One region of the Rhodoferax sp. PAMC 29310 genome, then DNA from elsewhere that is predicted to be linked to it. Evidence: riboswitches for the same ligand, from Rfam matches in the RefSeq annotation. Region 1 holds a riboswitch; the other holds the start of a gene.

What was found. A riboswitch is a leader RNA that binds a small molecule or an ion and turns the genes downstream of it on or off. The one in region 1 is predicted to bind S-adenosylhomocysteine.
Region 2: another riboswitch for S-adenosylhomocysteine. It lies ahead of ahcY (adenosylhomocysteinase); the one in region 1 lies ahead of metH (methionine synthase).

What each region holds. Positions count from the first base shown of each region.
Region 1 is NZ_CP072852.1:2,767,679-2,771,097, reverse strand. Features, by position in the region: gene metH (methionine synthase) at 1-1,685, opposite strand, end outside; S-adenosyl-L-homocysteine riboswitch at 1,710-1,780, opposite strand; gene J8G15_RS12815 (NADP-dependent isocitrate dehydrogenase) at 1,977-3,419, shown strand, end outside.
Region 2 is NZ_CP072852.1:4,035,778-4,039,196, reverse strand. Features, by position in the region: gene ahcY (adenosylhomocysteinase) at 8-1,468, opposite strand; S-adenosyl-L-homocysteine riboswitch at 1,548-1,641, opposite strand; gene J8G15_RS18735 (peptide chain release factor 3) at 1,881-3,419, shown strand, end outside.

The sequences.
Region 1 (3,419 bases):
GTAGCCTGGTCTGACAGCAGACCCTGGGCCACGCTCACACTGCGGGAGGCATCGGGCACGTAAACCACCGGGCCTTCATAGTGCGGGGCAATTTTCACGGCCGTGTGCACCCGGCTGGTGGTGGCGCCGCCAATCATCAAGGGAATCTTCTTGATGCGGAAGTAATCGTCCTTTTGCATCTCGCCGGCCACGTACTGCATCTCTTCAAGGCTGGGCGTGATCAGGCCGGACAGGCCCACAATGTCTGCCCCCTCGACCTTGGCGCGGGCCAGAATTTCGTGGCAGGGCACCATCACACCCATATTGACCACGTCAAAGTTATTGCACTGGAGCACCACGGTCACGATGTTTTTGCCAATGTCGTGCACATCGCCTTTGACGGTGGCAATCACGATCTTGCCTTTGGTACGCACATCGCGCCCGGCGGCCTCGTCCAGGCGCTTTTCTTCTTCAATATAGGGAATCAGGTGGGCGACGGCCTGCTTCATGACGCGGGCGCTTTTCACCACCTGGGGCAAAAACATCTTGCCTTGACCAAACAGGTCGCCGACGATGTTCATGCCGGCCATCAATGGGCCTTCAATCACATGCAGCGGCCGTCCGCCTTTGGCGAGCACATTTTGGTAAGCCTCTTCGGTGTCCACCACGATGAAGTCGGTCACGCCATGCACCATGGCGTGGCTTAGACGCGCCTCTACCGTGGCCGGTTTGTCAGCCGTGCCGCGCCATTCCAGTTTCTTGGTCTCGTCCTTGGCCGCGCCTTTGGCGGTGTCGGCAATCTCGACCAGCCGCTCGCCCGCATCGTCGCGGCGGTTGAGAACCACGTCTTCCACGCGCTCGCGCAACTCGGGTTCCAGGTCGTCATAGACGCCCACCATGCCGGCATTGACGATGCCCATGTCCATGCCCGCCTGAATCGCGTGGTACAGAAACACGGTGTGAATGGCTTCGCGAACCGGGTCGTTGCCCCGAAAGCTGAAGGACACGTTGGACACGCCACCCGACACCTTGGCGCCAGGCAGGTTCTGCTTGATCCAGCGGGTGGCGTTGATGAAGTCCACCGCGTAGTTGTTGTGTTCTTCAATGCCGGTAGCAATGGCGAAGATGTTGGGATCAAAAATGATGTCTTCCGGCGGAAAATCGACCTCGTCCACCAAAATGCGGTAGGCCCGCTCGCAAATCTGAATCTTGCGCTCGTAGGTGTCGGCCTGACCCTGCTCGTCAAATGCCATCACCACGGCGGCGGCGCCATAGCGGCGCAACAGCTTGGCTTGGTGCTTGAACGCGTCCACGCCCTCTTTCATGCTGATGGAATTTACCACCGCCTTGCCCTGCACGCAGCGCAGGCCCGCTTCGATGATGCTCCACTTGGAGGAGTCAATCATGATCGGCACGCGGCAAATGTCGGGCTCGGAGGCAATCAGGTTCAGGAAGCGCACCATGGCGGCCTGGCTGTCCAGCATGGCCTCGTCCATGTTGATGTCGATGATCTGCGCGCCGTTTTCGACCTGCTGGCGTGCCACGCTCAAGGCCTGCTCGTACTCGCCATTCAGAATCATGCGGGCAAAGGCTTTGGAGCCGGTGACGTTGGTGCGTTCACCAATGTTCACAAACAGCGAATCTTCACCAATGTTGACCGGCTCCAGGCCGGACAGTTTCATGGGGGGGACGAGAATTTCAGACATGCGGCTCACCTGTGGATGACAAATTTCAGGTGAGCGTCGTTGGGAATCTCCAAGCCTGACAGGTCGGGCGACCTGCTGCAACGCTCCTTGGAAGGCCTCTATTTTAAGGGGATTGCTTCAATCTCTGCGTTGGGGCGATCTCAGTTTGGAAAAACCACCTGGTTTTTGCTTGATCCAAGCGCCCCGTAAGAAATAACTTTTATGCTGAGAGATAGCCTTTTCGCTTGGTGAAAAGACTATCCCATATAGTGGCACGATAAATTTACTCACATTCCGAAGAGGACGACGACCATGAGCGCATCGAAAATCATCTACACACTCACGGATGAGGCGCCATTGCTGGCGACTTATTCTTTTCTGCCCGTCATTAGGACCTTTGCCGCGCCCGCAGGCATCGACATCGAAGAAAGCGACATTTCCGTTGCCGCCCGCGTGCTGGCTGAGTTCCCGGAGTCCTTGTCGGACGCGCAGAAAGTACCCAAAACACTGGCCGAGTTGGGCAAAAAAACCTTGCTGCCCGAGACCAACATCATCAAGCTACCCAACATCAGTGCCTCCGTGGGCCAGTTGATTGCCTGCATCCGCGAGTTGCAGGGCAAGGGCTATGCGATTCCCGACTTCCCCGAAGACCCGAAAACAGACGACGACAAGGCGGTTCGTGCGCGCTATGCAAATTGCATTGGCAGTGCCGTGAACCCGGTGTTGCGCGAAGGCAATTCGGATCGCCGCGCGCCCAAGGCCGTCAAGGAATACGCGCGCAAGAACCCGCATTCGATGGCGCCGTGGAGCCAGGCCTCCCGGTCACACGTTTCGCACATGCACCATGGCGACTTCTACCATGGCGAAAAGTCCATGACGCTGGACAAGGCCCGTGATGTCAAGATGGAACTGATCACCACCAGCGGCAAGACCCTGGTGCTCAAGCCCAAGGTGTCGCTGTTGGCCGGCGAGATCATTGACAACATGTTCATGAGCAAGAAGGAGCTGGTCGTCTTTTACGAGAAAGAAATTGACGACGCCTACAAGACCGGCGTGATGTTCTCGTTGCACGTCAAGGCCACCATGATGAAGGTGTCGCACCCCATCGTGTTTGGTCACTGCGTGAAGATTTTCTACAAGGATGCCTTTGCCAAGCACGGCGCCTTGTTTGACCAGATCGGTGTGAACGTCAACAACGGCATGGCCAACCTGTACGACAAGATCGCCACGCTGCCGCAATCCACCCGCGAAGAAATTCAGGCCGATTTGCACGCGTGTCACGCCAACCGTCCTGAGTTGGCCATGGTCGATTCGGCCAAGGGCATTACCAACTTCCATTCGCCCAACGACATCATTGTGGACGCCTCCATGCCCGCCATGATTCGCAATGGCGGCAAGATGTGGGGTGCCGACGGCCGCCTGAAAGACGTGAAGGCCGTGATGCCCGAGTCCACCTTTGCGCGCATTTACCAGGAGATGATCAACTTCTGCAAATGGCACGGCAACTTCGACCCCAAGACCATGGGCACCGTGCCCAACGTGGGCTTGATGGCCCAGCAGGCCGAAGAATACGGCTCGCACGACAAGACCTTTGAAGTCGCTGAAGGCGGCGTCGCCAACATTGTGGACCTCGCCACCGGTGAAGTGCTGCTGTCGCAGAACGTGGAGATGGGCGACATCTGGCGCATGTGCCAGGTCAAAGACGCACCGATTCGCGACTGGGTCAAACTGGCCGTCAACCGTGCCCGCAATTCC
Region 2 (3,419 bases), 1.3 Mb from region 1:
TTTCCAATCAATAACGGTAGGTGTCGGCCTTGTAGGGGCCGGCTTTGGAAACGCCAATATAGGCGGCTTGCTCGTCGGTGAGCTCGCTCAACATGGCGCCCACTTTGGAGAGGTGCAGGCGAGCCACTTTCTCATCCAGATGCTTGGGCAACACATAAACCTTGCCCACTTTGTATTCTTTGGGCTTGGTAAACAGTTCGATTTGCGCAATGGTCTGATTGGCAAAGCTGGATGACATGACGAAGCTGGGGTGACCGGTGCCACAACCCAGATTCACCAAGCGGCCTTTGGCCAGCAAGATGATGCGCTTGGACGGCTTGGCGTTTTTGCCTTTGGTCGCCGGGAAAATCACATGATCCACCTGGGGCTTGATCTCGTCCCACTTGCACTTGTCCAGCGAAGTGACGTCAATCTCGTTGTCAAAGTGACCGATGTTGCAGACAATTGCCTGGTCTTTCATGGCGTCCATGTGCTTGTAGGTGATGACGTTCTTGTTGCCCGTGCAGGTGACAAAAATATCGCACTTGTCGGCGGCGTATTCCATGGTGACCACTTTGTAGCCTTCCATGGCGGCTTGCAGGGCGTTGATGGGATCGATCTCAGTCACCCAGACCTGCGCGCTCAGGGCGCGAAGGGCTTGAGCGGAGCCTTTGCCCACGTCGCCGTAGCCGGCGACCAGCGCCACCTTGCCAGCGATCATGACATCGGTGGCGCGCTTGATCGCATCTACCAACGATTCGCGGCAACCGTACAGGTTGTCGAACTTGCTCTTGGTGACCGAATCATTGACATTGATCGCGCGCAACACCAGCTCACCCTTGGCCGACATCTCGTTCAAACGCAATACGCCTGTGGTGGTTTCTTCCGTGACGCCGATGATGTTTTTCAGGCGGCGGCTGTACCAGGTCGGGTCCAGCTTCAATTTGGCTTTGATTGCGTTGAACAGGCAAATTTCCTCTTCGCTACCAGGCTTGTCCAGCAGCGACAAGTCGGTCTCGGCCTTGGCGCCCAGGTGCATCAGCAAAGTTGCGTCGCCGCCGTCGTCCAGAATCATGTTCGGGCCTTCGGCCTTGGTGCCCTTTTTACCGGTGAACTCAAAAATGCGATGGGTGTAATCCCAGTAGTCATCCAGCGACTCGCCTTTGTAGGCAAACACGGGGGTGCCGGCCTCAACCAAGGCGGCTGCCGCGTGGTCTTGGGTGGAGTAGATATTGCAAGATGCCCAACGCACTTCAGCACCCAGGGCCTGCAGGGTTTCAACCAGCACGCCAGTCTGAATGGTCATATGCAGTGACCCCGTGATGCGAGCGCCCTTCAAGGGCTGCTCTTTTGCGAACTCTTCGCGAATCGCCATCAGACCGGGCATTTCGGTCTGGGCAATGTTCAGTTCCTTGCGTCCCCAGGCAGCGAGGCCGATGTCGGCGATGATGTAATCGGTATTCTTGACGGACGGTGATGTTTTAGCCACGGTTGACTCCAAATTGAGTTTTGTACAACCACTGGCTCTTGAGCCCAACTTCCAGGGGGATGAACTCACCCAAAAGACCAGTGGGTGAGCGCCGTTGATACATCCCTAGCTGGTTGCCTGGGTGTGCTCCGAGCCTCATTCACGCTAGGTGAACTGCAACGCTCCTCGGATACGGCTGCCATTATAGGCTGGTCAGGCGTTTCTGGGCACGGGTCAAGCCGGCGTACCCGCACCTCGCCCCTGGTTGAGTCCAAATTTCAGTGGCCTCCCTCAAAACATGCACGCGTTGGCTGCGACCCCACCGTCAAAGTCGCTCGACTGGCGCCCTCCGGTAAAATCTGTCAACCCGGGCGCTCGCCCGCATGCGTGACACCGCTGGCGTGTTCGCGCTCTGCACTCTTCTGGAATTCCTGTGTCCTATACCGCCGAAACTCGCCGCCGCCGCACTTTTGCGATCATTTCTCACCCCGACGCGGGTAAGACCACGCTGACTGAAAAATTATTGCTGTTTTCAGGTGCGATCCAGATCGCCGGCTCCGTCAAAGCTCGCAAAGCCACCCGCCACGCCACCAGCGACTGGATGGAAATTGAGAAGCAGCGTGGCATTTCCGTGGCCAGCTCGGTCATGCAGATGGTTTACCGCGAGCATGTGATCAACCTGCTAGACACGCCCGGCCACAAAGACTTCTCCGAAGATACCTACCGCGTGCTCACCGCCGTGGATTCGGCCCTGATGGTGATTGACGCCGCCAACGGCGTGGAGGCGCAAACCCGCCGCCTGATTGAGGTCTGCCGCCAGCGCGACACACCCATCATCACGTTTGTGAATAAGATGGACCGCGAGGTGCGCGAGCCGCTGGACATCATGGACGAGATCGAGCGCGAACTGGGCATGCCTTGCGTGCCGATGACCTGGCCCGTAGGCCAAGGCAAAACCTTTGGCGGCATCATCAACTTGCGCACCAACGCGATGACGGTGTTCGAGCCGGGTAGCGACCGGGGCCCGAAAGACTTCACAACCATCCCCTTGACCGAGCATGCGACTTTGCTCAAGCGCTTTGGCAGCGAGTACGAGTCGGCGCTGGAGAGCATGGAGCTGGCCACCGGTGCGTCACCAACCTGGGACCACGACGCCTTCCTGGCCGGCAAACAGACCCCTGTGTTTTTTGGCTCCGGTGTGAACAACTTCGGTGTGATGGAAGTGCTGGACGCGCTGGTGGACCTGTCGCCCTCGCCGCGCTCTCGCACCAGCTCGGCACTGGTCAACCGCCAGCCGGTGATCAAGGAAATCCAGCCCGACGACACAGCGTTTTCTGGCGTGGTGTTCAAGGTGCAGGCCAATATGGACGCCAACCACCGCGACCGCATTGCCTTTGTGCGCATGGCCTCGGGCAAGTACACGCCGGGCATGAAGCTCAAAGTGATGCGTACCAGCAAAGAACTGCGCCCCACCAGCGTGGTGACCTTCATGAGCCAGCGCCGTGAAGCGGTGGAAGAGGCTTACGCAGGCGACATCGTGGGCTTTACCACCCACGGCGGCGTGCAATTGGGCGACACCATCACCGACGGCAGCGTGAACCTACAGTTCACCGGCCTGCCCTTCTTTGCCCCCGAGCTGTTCATGACCGTGGTGCTGCGCAACCCCTTGCGCACCAAGCAGTTGCAGCAGGGCTTGGCCCAGTTGGGCGAAGAAGGCGCGATTCAGGTGTTCCGCCCGGAAGTCGGCGGCAACATGTTGCTGGGTGCCGTGGGTCAGTTGCAGTTTGAAGTGGTGCAGCACCGCCTCAAGGGCGAGTACGACGCCGACATTCGACTGGAAGGCTGCCAGTACACCGGCGCCCGCTGGATCACCGCCGACACCCCGGCCGAACTGAAAGCCTTTTGCGATGCTTACCCCATGCGCATGGCCCGCGACGCGGCCAACACATTGGCCTACCTGTGCACCTCACCC